Regions from separate parts of the Clostridium nitrophenolicum genome, predicted to be linked through region 1. Evidence: a T-box and tRNA genes for the amino acid it is inferred to sense, from the RefSeq annotation. Region 1 holds a T-box; the other holds one or more tRNA genes.

Region 1 (9,511 bases):
TTTCTTTCTTGCTTATATTTTGCTTTAGCTCTTCTATTTCTTTCAGTAATTCTTTAATTCTATCTTGATATTGGTTTACTACTTCATCTGTATTCTTAGAGAATTCTTTAAGGTAATCTCTAAGTACAACTGCCCTATCTTTACCATCTTTTAGTAAAGTATTAATATTCATGCCTGATGCATTTATTATATTAACAACTGATTGTTTTTTGATTTCAGTTGGAAGGTTCCCTGGTAAAGCATTAAAAAAGTTATCTATTATGTATACCTTTTTTGTATTCTCATTTTCCAAATTAAACATGCTATATATTTCTTCTATACTTAAGACCGTATCTATACTCATATTACTAGCTTCCTGACATATATTATTTTCTTCATCCTCTTGATTTGCTGTTATAATCTCATCATCTTTTGAAGAGTCACTTTCGATATTATTATCTTCCGGTTTATCACTTTCGCTGAGTACTTTATCTTCACATTGCTCCTCATTTTCTAGTTTTGCGTCTTCTATTTTTTCTACTAACTTAAATTTTTCAAATATAGATTTCTTTGCTGCCATCTGCTTATCCCCCTATTTATTACTATAAAGTTCAATGTTATAATAAATCTTTTGGTTAGCTTTTATCTATCTTAAACTAAAACTCCTGAAACAAATCCTAATACAACACATAACGTACCTTCCACAGTATATCTGCATCTGTCGGTTAATCTAAATCTATTTTTAGCAAGCTTTTTATCAAGGATAAAAAAAATAGTCTTACAAAACAAAAGAGTAAATAGAAATATCATAGAAGCTTTAATGTACTTATCCACAATATACCAACCTTCCATTCACTTTATCAAAAGTATCGTATCTACAATTTCGACTCATATATAATATACGTAAGTTTTAAAATATACTTTAACATATTTTTAAATACACTTAAATTTTTTTTAATATTTTTAATACGCAAAAATATCCCCCTTAATTATTACGGGGGATATTAGACTTAGCCTATTATTTTAAACTTTTCAATCTTGAAATTACTGCTGCAAGCATTTCTTTATATTTGTCGCCTTTAGCTTTTTCTTCATCAACTACTGCTTGAGGCGCTTTTGATACGAATTTTTCGTTAGCAAGCTTTTTCTCTACTCTATCTATTTCTTTTTCTAATTTTTCTTTCTCTTTATTTAATCTTTCAAGCTCTTTTTCAAGATCTACTAGATCAAGTAAAGGCATAAACATTTCTGCTCCTCTTGTAACTACTGAAACTACATTTTCTGGAGCTTCTTCTTTAGTATTTAAGAATTGTACCTCACTAGCTGAAGCAAGCTTTTGGAAGTAAGTTTCCCCACTCTTAAATGCTTCTAATGCATCACTTTCTGTTACATAAGCCATTACTTTAGCTTTTCTTGAAGGTGGTACATTCATCTCAGTTCTTACATTTCTTAATGATTTAATAGCTTCTATTATATATTCCATATCTTTTTCAGCTTTTTCATCATTAAGTGTTTCATCATATTCTGGCCATTTTGATATAACTATTGATTCAAACTCAGTATAAAGGTGAGTATATATTTCTTCTGTTATGAATGGCATTATTGGGTGTAATAATTGTAAGCTTGTTGATAAAACTTTGTTCAATACATTAAATGCAACACCCTTAGCTTCTTCATCTTCACCATACATTACTGGTTTTACAAGCTCTATATACCAGTCACAGAATTCGCCCCATATAAAGTCATAAACTTTTTGTGATGCTATTCCTAACTCAAATTTTTCTATATTATCAGTTACTTCTTTTACTAAAGTGTTCATTCTTGATAGTATCCACTTATCAGCAGCACTGTAGTTTTTGCAATCCTTATATTTGTTCATAGCTTCCTCATCTATATTCATAAGAACGAATCTTGAAGCATTCCAAATCTTATTTGCAAAGTTTCTAGCAGCTTCTACTCTTTCAGGATAGTATCTTATATCATTTCCTGGAGCATTTCCTGTTATAAGTGTAAATCTTAAGGCATCTGCACCATATTGTTCTATTACCTCAAGTGGATCTACTCCATTTCCTAAGGATTTAGACATTTTCTTTCCATTTGCATCTCTTACTATACCATGGATTAATACATTTTCAAATGGAATATCATCCATACAATATAATCCTGAGAATACCATTCTAGCTACCCAGAAGAATATTATATCGTATCCTGTAACTAATGTACTATTTGGATAGAAATACTTTAAGTCTGGTGTTTTATCTGGCCAGCCCATTGTTGAGAAAGGCCATAATGCTGAACTGAACCAAGTATCTAATACGTCATTGTCTTGTTGTAATTTTTCTGAATTACACTTATTACATTTTGTTGGTTCATCTACAGATGCAATAACCTCACCACAGTCTTGGCAGTACCATACTGGAATTCTGTGTCCCCACCATAACTGTCTTGAAATACACCAATCTTGAATGTTTTCCATCCAGTTAAAATAAGTTTTTTCAAATCTTTCTGGTACAAACTTAATCTTCTTAGTTTTTACAACATCTATAGCTGGTTTTGCTAAAGATTCCATCTTTACAAACCATTGCTTTGAAACCATAGGTTCTATAACCGTATTACATCTATCATGAGTTCCTACATTGTGATTGTGTTCTTTTATATTTACTAAGAAGCCTTCATTTTTTAAATCTTCAACTATAAGTTTTCTAGCTTCATATCTATCTAATCCATCATATCTACTTCCTGGGAAATTTATTCTTCCGTCTAGGTGCATAACAATTATTTCTGGTAGGTTATGTCTCTTTCCTACTTGATAATCATTTGGATCGTGAGCTGGAGTTATTTTAACTGCTCCTGTACCAAACTCTAAATCAACATAATCATCTGCTACTATAGGAATTTCTCTATTAACTAGTGGAAGCATTAAAGTCTTTCCTATTAGGTGAGCATATCTTTCATCATTAGGGTTAACTGCAACAGCAGTATCTCCAAGCATTGTCTCTGGTCTTGTAGTAGCTATTTCTAAATATTCATCGCTGCCTACAACTGGGTATTTAATATGCCAGAAATGTCCGTCCTGTTCGCTGTATTCTATTTCAGCATCGGATATCGCAGTTTGACATTTTGGGCACCAATTTGTTATTCTATTTCCTTGATAAATTAAACCTTCATTGTATAACTTAACAAAGAAATTTCTAACAGCTTTGTTTGCTTTCTCTTCCATAGTAAAACATTCTCGTGTGGAGTCTACTGAACAACCTAACTGTTTTACCTGATCCATTATTCTGCCTCTATACTCATTAGCCCATTCCCAAACCTTGCCTAGGAATGCTTCTCTACCCATTTCCTTCTTTTTAAGGCCTTGTTTTAAAAGTTCATTTTCAACCTTAACTTCTGTAGCTATACTTGCATGGTCTTGTCCTGGTAACCATAAAGTACTGTAACCTTGCATTCTTTTAGTTCTTATGATTATATCTTGGATAGTATCGTCTAGCGCATGACCTAAGTGAAGCTTTCCTGTAATGTTTGGTGGAGGTAATACTATTGTATATGGAGCTTTATTTTCATCCACCTCTGGAGTAAAATAGCCTTTCTCCTCCCAATTTTTATAGATTCTGCCTTCAAATTCTTTTGGACTATAAGTTGTTGCCATTTCTCTTTTTTCTGACATTCTAATTCCTCCTTTTAGTCGGAACACTGAGCAATTAAAGATTGCTCTCTCCCGCTTGCTAATTGCTCGTTAAAGCCCATTTAGGGCTTTAACCTCCTTAAGTTATTAAATATTCTTATACCTTGCCATTGGATATTCATCAGTATACTGATCTTAGAAAATAAAAAAAGCCTTCATCCCATAAAAGGACGAAGACCCGCGTTACCACCTTTTTTCCTGCAAAATTACAGGCTCTTAATACAAATAACGGTTAAGAAAACCGTCTTTACCTACTATAAATTCAGCAAAGAAGCTCCGAAGCTACATTCAAAGTAATCCGCATAGAAAGCCTTTCAGCTAGTAAGCTTTCCTCTCTTAATACTTTTCTTACCTTTACTCCTCTTCATCATAGCTAATTAAATCCCTATATTTAACTTTTAAATATTATTATATCCTTATTTATTCTACTGTCAAGTATATTTATATAAATTTATAATATTTTCTCCACAAAAATGTGAAATATTCTTTATTCTTCTCTATTGCACTATATACTAAATCGCTCTGACGTTTCATAAAACTTTTTTGCTTGCTTTAGATTTCCATCTTTCTCATAAATCGTTCCAATTATATAATATATCTCCGAACATAATGGATCTATAGATAAAGCTTTTTTCAAAATATCATAAGCCTCTTCATTTCTTCCTAGTTCGATCAATTCTCTACTGTTCTTTAAGTAATCATCTAAAGCTTTAGTATTATCATCATTAAAAATTTCATTTAATACTGATTTAATCTTTTCTGCAGTAAAAGGTTTTTGCAAATATACAACAGCACCAAGTTTTGTGCACTCCACTGCATTTTTGATTGTAGCAAATGCAGTCATAATTACTACAGGAATATTAATACCTATTTCCCTCATTTTCTTCAAAACTGTAGTTCCACTTATTTCTGGCATTTTTATATCTAAAAAAGCCAAATCAAACTTTTCGATATTTAATAGTTCAATTGCCTCTTGCCCATTTTTAGCTGTGATAACTTCATAATCATTTATTTCAAGACATGTAGTTAGTAACGTTCTTATGTTCTTTGTATCATCAACCACTAATACTTTTTTCATTCAAATTCCCCTCCATATCTAACTAATTTGCCACAGGAATAGTAAAGGTAAAAGTGCTTCCTACATCTAATTTACTTTCACACCAAATTTGCCCGCCGTGAGCTTCTACAATCTCTTTAGCAATAGCTAAACCTAACCCACTACCTCTCATTTCTAAATCGCTGCCTTTTACTTGAACAAACTTATTAAATATTCTCTTCTGGTATTCAGCAGGTATTCCTACTCCTGTATCAATAACTGATACAAATATTTTATTACCTTCAGCAAATGCCTTTACTAAAATTTCATCTCCTGCATTTACGTATTTTAATGCATTTGACACCAGATTATTTAACACCCAGGATATTTTATCTGGGTCTACTAGTATTTTAGGAAGCTTTTCGCTTGCTTCATAATATAAATTTACTTCCTTATCTGCAGCTTGGTCATTAAATCTTTTAATACAATTTTCTATTATTCCAATTATAGAACATGACCCTATATTAAATAACGCCTTATCTGACTCAATTTTAGAAAGCTGAAGCAGTTCGTTTACAAGGCTAGAAAGCCTTTCCCCATCTTCTCTTATTGTTTTTATAATGCTTTCCTGTTTTTCACTCAAACATCCTATTTTCTTATCTGTAACCAAGCTTAATCCCATCATTATTGAAGTTAAAGGTGTTTTTAATTCATGAGATATAGTAGCCATAAAGTCTGATTTTATTTTCTCAAGTTGTTTTAGCTTAGTAACATTCTGGAATAATACAACTATTCCATATATATTTAAATTCCTATCTTCTATAGCCGTAACAATAATATTAAAGTAATAATCTTGTTCCTTTATCTTTAAATTCATTATTTTTTCTGCCCTTTTTTTATGTTCTTCTCCATAAACACTGGATATATATTCGTATAATTCTCTATTATTTATACTTTCCAAAAAGTGTTTGTTTAAAGCATCAAGTTCTTTTATACCAAAGATGTCTTCACAAGCATCATTTAGTAAAATAACCTTACAATCTGTATCTAAAACAATTAAAGGGTCAGAAATACTTTTTACAATAGCAAGTGACTTATTCTTTTCTTCTAATAATTTGCCTTTACTACTATATTCAAACTGTTGAAGTCTTTTGGTCATGTTATTAAATTCATGCGCTAGAAGACCTATTTCATCAGTTGAAACTACAGGTATCTCCTGATGCAGATATCCTTCCTTAACGGATCTTATGCATTCCGTAAGAATGTATACTGGCTTTAAAAATCTATTAATGAAGAATGTTGAAATAAAGAACCCTCCTACTACAGCCACTGTAGACAATCCCAAGATTATATACATTGTTACTATTGTGTCATTAGTTACATTATTTTTTCCATTAAACATCGCTTTTTCATTTAAAGAGGATAAACCTTTTAATTCATTTTTTAAGTCATTATATTGAACATTAACTTTATTGTTGTAAAAATCAAGAGCTTCATATGTTCCCTGTTTACTTTTAATTTCCTGTACATTTTGAAACAACGTCATATATTTAATATATTCATTATTAATTTTAGCTACGTAGTCTCTCTCCCCTATTTCAGTTATATTATTAGCTTCTATGTTATACCATCTATAAAACTCATCACTATTCTTATAAAATAAATTAGTTCCTATTTGTTCATTATTATTGATATAACTTAAAATAGCTGTATTTTGTTCATCAATAGCTTCAATCATTTTATCAACTGCATTTATGCTCTTATAATTATTAACCATTAATCCATCTATTGACTTACTTAATATATGAAAACTAATTACTGAAGTAAATCCTACCACAGCAATCATTAATACAAGACAAGTATATACTACTGAAATTTTACCTTTAAGTGTTCTTATCATATTCCCCTCCGTTACGATATTCTACATTTATTCCTCAGTATAAGATTATCGATAACTAACGTCAATTAGTTAAGCTAACATTAAAACGAGAAAACATCAAATATGCCTGCAAATCAATAAATTAATTAAGCTAGATCCTATTTAATAGCAAGGAAAATCTAAAAATGGACGATTTTCAAGACTTCAGCAAAAGAACTATAGGTAATATAATTAACTAATAATAAAACTATATGTTATAATTCCAGCTGTACTTATTATATATATTTAGACTATAGCAATAACATTAAATTTTATAATAATCATACAATAATTGTTAATTATAGAGGTGGAATATGTATAAAATTATAAAAAATAGTTTTGTCAAAAACTTATTAGTAAGCTTTTGCAAAAATAATTTAGAAAAAAAAGAAAAAATACAATCTCATGATCTTAACAAAGGCTTAGATACCAATATTGCAAAGCTTTTAGATAAAAACGGAAACATAAAAATAGTAAGTGCATGTTATCTAAAAAAAGGAGATATAGTTGTTGTGGAGGTTGGTGATATTATTCCAAGTGACGGCGAAATAATTGAAGGACTAGCTTTAGTAGACGAGTCTGCAATAACTGGTGAATCTGTTCCGGTTATGAAGGAAGCCGATGGAGATTCCTCTTCAGTTATAAGTGGGACAAGACTTGTAAGTAATTGGCTGAAAATTAAAGTTATTAAAACTCCTGTAGAGTCATGCTTGGATAAAACATTTTGCTCTACAGAGCGCAATTCTATATAAATCAAAGCTTATATATAAATAAAAATAACTCTAGATAGTCTAGAGTTATTTTTATTTATAATTTTTTATTTTGTTTTTAATAATGTTGCTATTTCAAGATTTACCTTAAGAACGTTAACTCTAGGTTCGCCAAAGATTCCCAAAGCCCTTCCTTCCGTATATTTGTTAACTATATTTTGAAGCTCTGCTTCGCTTATGCCTGTAGCTTTTGAAACTGCTGGTATTTGTATCTTTGCTGATTCGGGACTTATATTTGGATCAAGTCCTGAACCTGAGCTTGTAAGCAAATCTGTCGGTATATCTTCTTTCTTCACGCCAGGATGAGATTTTAAAAACTCATCTATATCTTTTTGTACTCTATCAGTTAAAGCTTTATTTGATGGTGCAAGATTTTGTGAACCTGAACTTACACCAGTATATGCAACCTTTCCATTCTTATCAGGTTTAGTATCAGCTTCAGTATAGGTATTATAATTAACTGCTGAAACTCTTCCATGAAAGAATCTTGGATCAGTAAAGCTTTGGCCAATCAACTCAGAGCCAACTTCTTTTCCATTGACAAATATCATACTTCCATTAGCCTTTTTATTAAAAACAAGTTGACTTATTCCTGTCATAGCTAAAGGATATATTATTCCACATAAGATCAACAATACAACACTTATAAGAATTGATCTCTTTAATGTTTTCATGGTTTTAATCTCCTTCAATAAAATATATTTATATAAGTATTTTATTAAGGAAACAGGTTCAGAATTGGTGTGGGTAATTCCTCCCCTGAATCCTTAAAACAAAATTAAGATATTAGCTTAAGTTTAATATTCTTAATAATGGTGTTATAATTAAATCTATGACTTTAATCCCAACAAAAGGTACTATCATACCACCAACACCAAATACTAACATATTTCTAAGTAAAAGCATTTCTGACTTCATAGGTTTATACTTTACGCCTCTCATGGCAATAGGTATTAACACCGGAATTATTATAGCATTAAATATTAATGCTGAAACTATAGCACTAGAAGGCGTTGATAATCTCATAACATTTAATATCTGCATTTGAGGTATTGCTACAGTAAATATAGCAGGGATTATAGCAAAGTACTTAGCAACATCATTTGCAATACTAAAGGTTGTTAAAGCACCTCTAGTTATAAGAAGCTGCTTACCAATTTCAACAACCTCCAATATCTTTGTAGGGTCTGAGTCTAAGTCAACCATATTGGCTGCTTCCTTAGCTGCTGTAGTACCACTATTCATAGCGAGGCCTACATCTGCCTGAGCAAGAGCTGGAGCATCATTAGTTCCATCTCCTGTCATAGCTACTATCTTTCCTTCACTTTGTTCTCTCTTTATAGCATCTATTTTATCTTCTGGCTTAGCTTCTGCTAAAAACTCATCAACCCCAGCTTCTCTAGCAATTGTTTCTGCAGTCAATGGGTTATCTCCCGTACACATTATAGTTTTTATACCCATTTCTCTTAGTCTTGCAAATCTTTCTACAAGACCAGGTTTTACTGTATCTTTTAGATATATAACTCCATATATTTTATTATCTACACATACTACTAATGGAGTACCACCTAATTTTGAAACTCTAGTTAGGCTTTCATCTAAATCTGATGGAATTTCACCACCAGCCTCAGTCACAAACTTTTTAATTGAATCCTGTGCTCCTTTTCTTACCTTTCTTCCGTCTGAAAGGTCTAATCCACTCATTCTGGTTTGAGCCGTAAATTCTATAAAGTCTAAATTCTCATATTTAGATGCTTCTATTGTAGTTCCTTGTTTTTTACCAAGTTCAACTATGGACTTTCCTTCTGGAGTATCATCTTTAAGTGATGATATCACAGAATAGTGGATAAGTTCTTCAATTTTTACAGCAGTAACTGGTATAAATTCCGCAGCTAATCTATTACCATAAGTTATAGTACCTGTTTTATCAAGTATCATTGTATTAACGTCACCACAAGCTTCAACGGCTTTACCTGACATTGCTATAACATTAAATCTTGTAACTCTATCCATACCGGCAATGCCTATAGCTGATAAAAGACCACCTATAGTTGTAGGTATGAGACAAACAAGAAGTGCAATTAGTGTTGATATAGGAATTCTAACTCCAGAATACATAGCCA
Region 2 (9,511 bases), 590 kb from region 1:
TAAAATAATATAGTTGTAAGCTTTCCAAACTTGTTAGATGGAATTACGGTATTTTTATTATATAATATTATGCCAAAGAATATCATAGAGACTTCTTTTATAGAAATTATTATAAGAATCCACAAAGGTATATAATTCTTTATTACTAGACAGCTTAAAACAGTTAATATCATAAGTTTATCAGCTAATGGATCTAATACTATGCCTAGTTTAGTTATTAGAGAGTATTTTCGTGCTAAATAGCCATCTAATATATCTGTCAATCCAGCAGTCAGAAACACCAGTATAGAGTAAAATAGGTTATTAGGCACATTTGAGAAAAATAATAAAATAAAAATAGGAATTAAAAGTAATCTAAAGAGAGTGAGAATGTTTGGTAAATTCATAATATCACTCCAAAATAAAAGTAATTATATTTTTGTTTTAGTGTATGCTATGAATAATAAAGAGTTTCTTGTATTAAATAGCAGATAAATATATTTTAATTCTTTTAACTGAAAAATGAAAGATGTTTATAAGATTATGAATATAAAAAAGCTAAATTGAAAACATTTACGAATTTTAATTTAAATTTATTAATTAATATTCGTATTTATATTGACTGAACTATTCACTTTTGATAGGATTAAATAGGATGCATGTGTCCATGTAAAGAATTATAAGATAATCGATAAAGGATTAGTAATAATTTTTACAGACTTATAAACTGTATATACTAATGTTAAGTTGGCATATTAGTAGTATATAAGGAAAGAAATATATAATAAAAAAGCGTCAATAAAGATATATAAACTACGGTACAGGTATATTAAAAATATTATGTTACCGAAGTTGATATGACTAGAGATATAGTAAGCCAATAAATATTCGTCAATGCTTAAGTGTAGCTAACTTAATAAAAGAGGAGGAAATTTTTATGTCAGCATTTATTGTTTTAGGAGCCCAATGGGGAGATGAAGGAAAAGGGAAGATGACAGATTATCTTGCAGAAAGTGCAGATGTTGTAGTTAGATTTCAAGGTGGAAACAATGCAGGACATACCGTTGAGGTTGGAGATAAACAATATAAACTTCATTTAATACCTTCAGGAATACTTTATGATACTAAATTAAACGTAATAGGTAATGGAGTAGTTGTAGACCCAAAAGCTTTATTTGAAGAAATAGATTATTTAAAAGGTGTTGGAGTAGATGTAACTCCAGAAAAACTAATGATAAGTGATAGAGCACAGCTTATAATGCCATATCATAAGATACTTGATGGTATAAAAGAAAAAGCTAGAGGAAAAAAGGATATAGGAACAACAGGAAAAGGAATAGGACCATGTTATACTGATAAGATGGAAAGAAGCGGTATAAGAGTTTGTGATTTAATGCACAAGGAAGTTTTTGAAGAAAAATTAAAGGATAATGTAGATGCTAAAAATGATATTATAACAAAAATTTACGGAGGAGACAGTTTAGACTTTAGTGCTATATATAATGAGTACTTGGAATATGCTGAGAGAATGAGACCTTTTGTAAAAGATATATCAGTTGAAGTATTTAACAACATAAAAGCAGGTAAAAAAGTATTATTTGAGGGTGCACAAGGTACATTACTTGATATAGATTATGGTACATATCCATATGTAACATCATCTAACACCATAGCTGGTGGTGTATGTACTGGGGCAGGAGTTGGTCCTACAGCGATAACTAGTGCGGTAGGTATAGCTAAAGCATATACAACAAGAGTTGGTAAGGGACCTTTCCCAACAGAGTTATTTGATGAAACTGGTGATTGGATAAGAGAAAAAGGACATGAATATGGCGTAACTACAGGAAGAGCAAGAAGATGTGGATGGTTAGACTTAGTTATACTTAAGACTACTGCAAGAATTTCTGGTCTTACAAGTTTTGCTGTAACTAAAATAGATACTCTAGCAGGAATGGAAAAGGTAAAGGTATGTACAGGTTACAAGTTTGATGGAAAAGTTATTGATTACGTTCCAGCAAGTCTTGAAGATTTAGCTAAGTGTGAACCAATATATGAAGAGTTTGATGGATGGGATAAAAGTATAGAAAATGCTAGAAGTTATAATGATCTTCCAGAAAACGCTAAAGTATATCTAAAGAAAATAGAAGAATTTACTGGTACAAAAATATCTATAGTATCAGTAGGACCAAGAAGAGATCAAACTATTGAAGTTACAGATATATAACTTAAAAAAATTCAGGTGTATAATAGAATTATACCCTGAATTTTTTATTTTGATGAAAATTTATGGAAAAGTTTAGAAATATATTATAAAATAAATTTATGATATATAGAGAGGTGTAGTTCTATGTGTGAGATAGTGACAGAAAGAGAATATGAAGTTCAATATTACGAAATAGACTATAAAAAAAGATTACTTATAACAAATTTAATGAATTATCTTCAGGATATTGCTATAAGACAATCTGAAGACATAGGTGTTGGAATAGACTACCTAACACAACATGGTATAGCGTGGGTTCTTTATAAATGGCATATAGATATGTATAGATACCCTGTGTATGGAGAAAAGGTTAGAATAATAACTAAACCTTATTCTTTTAAAAAGTTTTATGCATATAGGGTATTTGAGATAGTAGATTTAAATGGAAACACTATAGGGAAAGCCAAATCTATATGGTTCTTAATTGATATTGAAAAAAGAAGAGCTATAAGAGTGACAGAAGAAATGTATAATGCCTATAGAGTTCCTAAGGATAAAAACGATATTCTTGATATAGAAAAAATAAGTGAGCCATTAGAAATACATAGTGAAAAAGTCTTTCAAGTAAGGTATAGTGACATAGATACAAATAGACATGTTAACAATGTAAAATATGTAGAATGGGCTATAGAGGCTGTACCATTAGATATAGTAAACAACTATGTAATTACAAGTATAAATACAGTCTATGAAAAAGAAACTAAATATGGAGATACAGTAAAGGTCTTAGTAGAAATAAAGACAAATGAAAATAATATAACATGCTTCCATAGAGTTGTTGATGGAGAAGATAAACAGTTGTGTTTAGTTCAAACCCAATGGGAGAAATAAGAAAAATGCTGCTGACCTTATTTTTCAGCAGCATTTTTTCCAGCTATAAATCCAGAACTCCATGCCCATTGTAAATTGAAGCCTCCACAATCCCCGTCAACATCAAGTAATTCACCTGCAAAATATAAATTTTTAATTATTTTTGATTCAAGAGTTTGAGAGTTTATATCATTTGTATCTACACCACCAGCAGTTACTTGAGAGTTTTTGAATGAGTTAGTGTCGCACACTGAAAAAGTCCACTCTTTAAGTAGACTTAGTAACTGTTGTTTTTCCTTCCAATCTAATTCGCAGCAGAGTTTATGTATATTATCTATTGAGGCCTCTTTTAAAAGTATAGGAATAACTTTTTTATTTATAATTCCAACAAAGGAATTATAAACACTTCTGTAACTAAATGTTCCCCAGTGATTTTCTAAAAACTCTATTAGATTTTCTTTATTCAAATCAGGCATCATATCTATAGTCAGACTCACAGATTTCCCTTCAGATAAAGCCGCAGAAGCAGTACGACTCAGTTGAAGTATAGGGGGACCGGATATTCCGTAATCTGTAAATAATATTTCTCCAAACTCTCGTCTTTTAGAAATACCATCTACAAATATTTCAGCAAAGCCATTGAATTTTACTCCAGACAAAGCCTTAAGATTTTTATAGCTTAATTTAAGCTGTACTAGGGCTGGTACTGGACTTATTATATTGTGGTTTAATGATTTAGCTATCTTAAAGCCTGATCCATCAGAACCAGTATTAGGGGCTGATTTGCCACCACAACATAATATGAGCTTTTTACACTCATATACATCATTGGATTCAGTAAACAGCTTAAAAGATTTAGAGCTATTCTTTATGTTGTTAACTTTAGAATTTAGGTATATAGGAATATTACGATCTTCTATAGCTAATCTAAATATATCAAGCACTGAAGATGCTTGAAGTGATAACGGATACATTTTTCCATCTTCTAAAGTAACTAAGGGAAGACCTAAAGAATAGAAAAAATTAGTGGTATCATCTAATTTAAAACTGTCTAAAGCAAACTTAAAAAATTCAGGATTTTGACTATGATACTTTGAATAAGAAATATTGCTATTTGTTATATTACATCTACCATTTCCAGTTGAAAGAATTTTACTTCCTATTCTGCTGTTTCCCTCTAATATTGCAACATCTTTTCCAGAATCTTTAGCAGTAATTGCTGCTATGATACCAGCAGCACCGCCGCCTACTATTATTATTTCATGAAACAAAGACAACAACTCCTTGTAATCGAATTATTCTATATTATTTTATCGTAAAAATATAGTTTTGGTAATAGAATTTTTATAGGTATAATCCACTATGTAGAAACCAGGGCTTAAATTACATTTGTAATGAAGAGAGTATAGTTGTTATAATTATAGTACAGTAATTCTAAAAATAATCACATGTTAGACCTGCTCGCACTTGAAAATATATTTAGTGAGGAGGAATTTTTTTATGAGAGCTAAAATATTAAATAAATCTATAGATAGTACTAAAGGAGATTTGAAGGTTCTAAGCATAAACTATGATTTCGTTGCAGTTCAAATAAATGATGATAAAAAGGTTCTTAGAAGGGATGAAGTAGAACTTATATTCGAGAATGATTCTGAGAAGATTTTGAATCAGTATGAAGACATATTAAAGATAAAGCTAAATAAAGGTATGACATTTGCTTTCTATCCTACACTTATAAACTTTATAGAAGATATCGTTGGAAGAAAAGTTGAGCAAATAGATGTATTAGAAGACGAGTTTAAGTTTATTAAAAAAGGAATTTGGGAAAAAAATTTACTCATAGTTATAAATAACTTAAGAACATTTAAAATTAGTTCAATAGGTCAAAAATATGGAGATAACTTTAGCTTTACTATAAAGGAAATTAATTTAAGTAATTTCTTGAAAGAATATGAATTAAAGGTTAAAGCTTTAGAAGATGAGATTAAAGAAAGGCAAATTTTAAAAAATAAATATGAAAAAACGTTAAAAAATGTCATTAGTAATAGTATAATCAAAAATGAGTCTATCTTATTAAATAATTAGTAAGATAGTTTTTTATATTTAATTCTATTTTGTATATAATATTTATAATAGGGTTAGGCATCTTTCACTTGTTATTTTCTTTCAGATGCCTTAATTAAAATTTACTATTGAAAGGGGAAAAGTGCTATATGGAAGCTTCAGAATTATTAAATTATAAAAATTGGGTAGTTGTTGGTGATGTGCTAAATGAAAGTAAATATGCATTCAGAATATTAAGCAGCTTGAGAGATTCTAATTTTAATGTAGAGGGGGTAAATCCTAGAGATACTACTGGTAAAGTATATAAGACACTAGAAGAGGTGAATTATAAAATAGATGTTATAGATTTATGCATAAATCCTATACAAGGGTTAAAAGTAATGGAAAGTGCTGCTAAACTTGATATAAATAAAGTGCTAATACAACCTGGAGCAGAAAGTGAAGAAATATTGAGTTTATGTAGAAATAAGGGTATTATAGCTATAGAAGGATGTGCGCTTGTAGAACTTTCTAGGTTATAAGTTTTTAAGGGGGAGTCTATTAATGTTTACGATATATGCTGTATCAGATTCTATAGGAGAAACTGCTGAGCAAGTTGCAAGAGCAACTGCTTGTCAGTTCTATGATAATATAAAAGTTCAGAGAGTACCATACATAAAAAGCTTTGAAGATGTAAATGAATTTATAAACAAAATTGAAGACAGAGAAAATACTATGATTATATCAACAATAGTTTTAGTTGATGTTAGAGAGTTTTTAATCCAAAGATGTATAGAAACTGGTATACACATAATGAATGTACTAGGTCCTTGTATCAGCGTTGCTTCTAGAATTTTGAACAAGCTTCCTGATTATAAGCCAGGTGCAGTTTGGGAGATGGACTCAGAATATTATAAAAAAATAGAAGCTATGGAATTTGCTATTCAGTATGATGATAGCAAAGATCATTCAGGTATTAAAAATGCGGATGTAATTTTAGTAGGGCTTTCAAGAACGTCTAAAACACCACTTTGTATGTATTTAGCTAACAAAGGAATTAAGGCATTAAACATACCTATTATGCCAGAAGTACCAGTACCTAATGAACTGTTTGAAGTTGATAGAAAGAAAATAATAGGGTTAACAATAGACCCAATGCATCTTATTGAAATAAGGAGACATAGAATAGATAAGTTTTCTAAATTATCTACAGAGATACAATATGCAAATGCAGAAAGAGTTTTAGATGAGTTGGAATTTGCAGATAAGCTTATGAGAAAGCTTAATTGTAAAATTATAGATGTCACAAAAAGAGCTATAGAAGATACTGCATTAATAATAATGGAACATATAGATTATATGGGATTAAAGCAGTACTAAAATATAAAAAGATGATACAAAACTTTGTCTAAAGCCCTGATTTTGAAGGGCTTTAGACAAAAACCATAATATAGTATAAAAAAATATAAAAAAAATGTTGACACTTTGATAAATATCTTGTATTATAGTCTATGTCGGGTCGCTACAAGTGAACTGAAAAGATAAATATGGCCCCTTGGTCAAGCGGTCAAGACACCACCCTTTCACGGTGGTAACAGGGGTTCGATTCCCCTAGGGGTCACCATTATAATATATGGGCGCATAGCTCAGCTGGGAGAGCATCTGCCTTACAAGCAGAGGGTCACAGGTTCGAGCCCTGTTGTGCCCACCATATATTATGGCCCAGTGGCTCAGTTGGTTAGAGTGCCGGCCTGTCACGCCGGAGGTCGAGGGTTCGAGTCCCTTCTGGGTCGCCATAATTATTTATATTAAATAATTATGATGGTATTATAGGTCTAAATTTATAACATGAAAATCTAATATGGCCCTTTGGTCAAGCGGTCAAGACACCACCCTTTCACGGTGGTAACAGGGGTTCGATTCCCCTAAGGGTCACCATTATAATATATGGGCGCATAGCTCAGCTGGGAGAGCATCTGCCTTACAAGCAGAGGGTCACAGGTTCGAGCCCTGTTGTGCCCACCATATATTTATGGCCCAGTGGCTCAGTTGGTTAGAGTGCCGGCCTGTCACGCCGGAGGTCGAGGGTTCGAGTCCCTTCTGGGTCGCCATAATTTGCTGGCATAGCTCAGCAGGTAGAGCAACTGACTTGTAATCAGTAGGTCGCGAGTTCGATTCTTGCTGCCAGCACCATTTAATAAAATTATCTTTAAATTAGCATGGCCCCTTGGTCAAGCGGTCAAGACACCACCCTTTCACGGTGGTAACAGGGGTTCGATTCCCCTAGGGGTCACCATTTTAATATGTGGGCGCATAGCTCAGCTGGGAGAGCATCTGCCTTACAAGCAGAGGGTCACAGGTTCGAGCCCTGTTGTGCCCACCACATATATATGGCCCAGTGGCTCAGTTGGTTAGAGTGCCGGCCTGTCACGCCGGAGGTCGAGGGTTCGAGTCCCTTCTGGGTCGCCATATTTAATTTGCTGGTTTAGCTCAGCAGGTAGAGCAACTGACTTGTAATCAGTAGGTCGCGAGTTCGATTCTTGCAACCAGCACCAAAAACAAGCTGCATATTTTATATGCAGCTTGTTTTTTTATGTAAGTACTTAAATTTACACAACGATAGGCACTATAATTTAATAGTGCCTATCGTTATTTTAAAATCTTTTACCTTTTATATTTTGACCTATTCTTATATCCTCTCCGAAAAACTTACATAAAGTAAAGTCGCCAAGTAATCTTGAAGAGATTCTTTCTGAATATATTTTTAGAAGTTCTTCCAAATCATGATTTGTAGATATTAGCATTTTTTTTCTATTTAATAGCTTTCTGTTTAACAGATTAAATAGCTCCGTTTTAGAAAAATCAGTTATCTGTTCAGAACCTAAGTCATCTAATATGAGGAGATCACAATTTATAAGTAAATCCTCTAAATTTTCATCATTATTAAATCTTATATGTTTTAAATTCTGAATTAGGGACTCCGAGGTTCTATAGACTACCAGGTAACCTCTATCTAAGAGCTCTTTAGCAATACAATCTGATAAAAAGGTTTTTCCGGTACCAGGAGTTCCATAAAACAATAGATTTTCAGGAGATAAAGAAAAATTCTCAATGAAATTCCATGACTTAGATACAATCTCTTCAATATTCTTTCTTGGACTAATTGGTTCATTTATGTTCCTTCTAGAAGGATAAAGTTCAATATTAAAATTTTCGAAGTTATTCTTTGTGAGTATAGTTTTCAAATCGGAATTCTCATAATATAACTCTACGAGTTTTTGTTTATAACAATTACATTTTTTTGTTCCAACAAAACCTGTATCTTTACATTTAATACACCTATATTGAGGTTCCAGGTAGTCTAAGGGATAATTGTTTCTAACTAGTAATTCAGACTTTTTTATTCTAAGATCAGTTATTTTTTCTTTTAATTCATTAAGATATTCATCTTTGTTTTCTGAATTATTAAGTATACTTATTGATAATTTAACGCAAAGTTTACCGATTTCACGTTCTATATTTAAAACATCTGGCACTTTTTTTTCAATTTCTTTTCGTCTATCTTTAATCGCTTTTTCTTCAGCAGTTCTTATGTTTTCGTATATCTTCATTATATTGGAGTGATATCCTTTAATCATCTTTGTTATCCCATCCTAATAATTTTTTTTCTAAATCTTTAAAATTGTAACTACGCTGTTTAAAGTTATTAAATGTGCTGTTTGTAGCTTTATTCACATTATTATTTTTATTAAAGTTATTTGGGTAATAAGTTTTTTTAGTATCTTTTGAATCTATGTCTTCCACAGTTTTAAGTCCTTCTTTGTTCCAACTGCCCAAAATTCCATCAATATACTTAAAATCAGCCTTATTAATTCGCTGAAAGCATACATCACAGGCTTTGTATATTACATCTAGTGGGAAATTATATGTATTTATCCACTTATGCATCATATCTTCTTGTGGCTTCATTATTTCCGCATCTTTTATACCTAAGTAACCTAATATCTTTCTTATCTTAATCCACTTATCTTCATGCTTTTTTATAAAGCTTTGAGCATCGTCTATGTTTTTAATTTTTGCATCAAACCATGCAATTGCTATCTTTTCTATATATCTACAATCTGTTTTTCCTTTTGAAGCACAATATTGAATTAGAAGAAGTATGATTTCATGGCCAAAGTTAAAATCTTTTAGCCAGCTTATGTACATAGTCATTTCTTTTGATGAAAGGGGTCTCCCTAAAAGTCTCTCTATATCTTGAAGCATATCCTTTGTAGAATTCTTATCTAATTCTTCAAGTAAGTTTATATCTTCTTGATTTTCATTAGTTGAATTTGTTAAATCTAAAAATTCAATACTGTAATTTCCCATGTTATCTATAGGAATTATTTTAACCACATTTTCATCACTCCAGTA

Evidence for each region. A T-box is a leader RNA that pairs with one kind of tRNA and senses whether it is charged. The one in region 1 lies ahead of ACZ5N4_RS23610 (valine--tRNA ligase), so its partner is inferred to be a tRNA-Val.
Region 2: it has a tRNA-Val gene. The T-box ahead of ACZ5N4_RS23610 (valine--tRNA ligase) is inferred to sense a tRNA for this amino acid. The anticodon was not compared.

What each region holds. Positions count from the first base shown of each region.
Region 1 is NZ_AP042469.1:4,985,220-4,994,730, forward strand. It holds gene ACZ5N4_RS23600 (hypothetical protein) at 1-559, opposite strand, end outside; gene ACZ5N4_RS23605 (hypothetical protein) at 631-813, opposite strand; gene ACZ5N4_RS23610 (valine--tRNA ligase) at 998-3,646, opposite strand; T-box leader at 3,828-4,044, opposite strand; gene ACZ5N4_RS23615 (tetratricopeptide repeat protein) at 4,170-4,742, opposite strand; gene ACZ5N4_RS23620 (HAMP domain-containing sensor histidine kinase) at 4,765-6,600, opposite strand; gene ACZ5N4_RS23625 (P-type ATPase actuator domain-containing protein) at 6,933-7,370, shown strand; gene ACZ5N4_RS23630 (K(+)-transporting ATPase subunit C) at 7,436-8,062, opposite strand; gene kdpB (potassium-transporting ATPase subunit KdpB) at 8,175-9,511, opposite strand, start outside.
Region 2 is NZ_AP042469.1:5,573,381-5,582,891, reverse strand. It holds gene pgsA (CDP-diacylglycerol--glycerol-3-phosphate 3-phosphatidyltransferase) at 1-386, opposite strand, end outside; gene ACZ5N4_RS26530 (adenylosuccinate synthase) at 917-2,203, shown strand; gene ACZ5N4_RS26525 (acyl-[acyl-carrier-protein] thioesterase) at 2,327-3,073, shown strand; gene ACZ5N4_RS26520 (BaiN/RdsA family NAD(P)/FAD-dependent oxidoreductase) at 3,091-4,323, opposite strand; gene ACZ5N4_RS26515 (hypothetical protein) at 4,553-5,137, shown strand; gene ACZ5N4_RS26510 (CoA-binding protein) at 5,266-5,637, shown strand; gene ACZ5N4_RS26505 (pyruvate, water dikinase regulatory protein) at 5,660-6,475, shown strand; tRNA gene ACZ5N4_RS26500 (tRNA-Glu) at 6,645-6,719, shown strand; tRNA gene ACZ5N4_RS26495 (tRNA-Val) at 6,731-6,806, shown strand; tRNA gene ACZ5N4_RS26490 (tRNA-Asp) at 6,815-6,891, shown strand; tRNA gene ACZ5N4_RS26485 (tRNA-Glu) at 6,959-7,033, shown strand; tRNA gene ACZ5N4_RS26480 (tRNA-Val) at 7,045-7,120, shown strand; tRNA gene ACZ5N4_RS26475 (tRNA-Asp) at 7,130-7,206, shown strand; tRNA gene ACZ5N4_RS26470 (tRNA-Thr) at 7,213-7,288, shown strand; tRNA gene ACZ5N4_RS26465 (tRNA-Glu) at 7,317-7,391, shown strand; tRNA gene ACZ5N4_RS26460 (tRNA-Val) at 7,403-7,478, shown strand; tRNA gene ACZ5N4_RS26455 (tRNA-Asp) at 7,488-7,564, shown strand; tRNA gene ACZ5N4_RS26450 (tRNA-Thr) at 7,575-7,650, shown strand; gene ACZ5N4_RS26445 (ATP-binding protein) at 7,750-8,733, opposite strand; gene ACZ5N4_RS26440 (DnaD domain protein) at 8,726-9,511, opposite strand, start outside.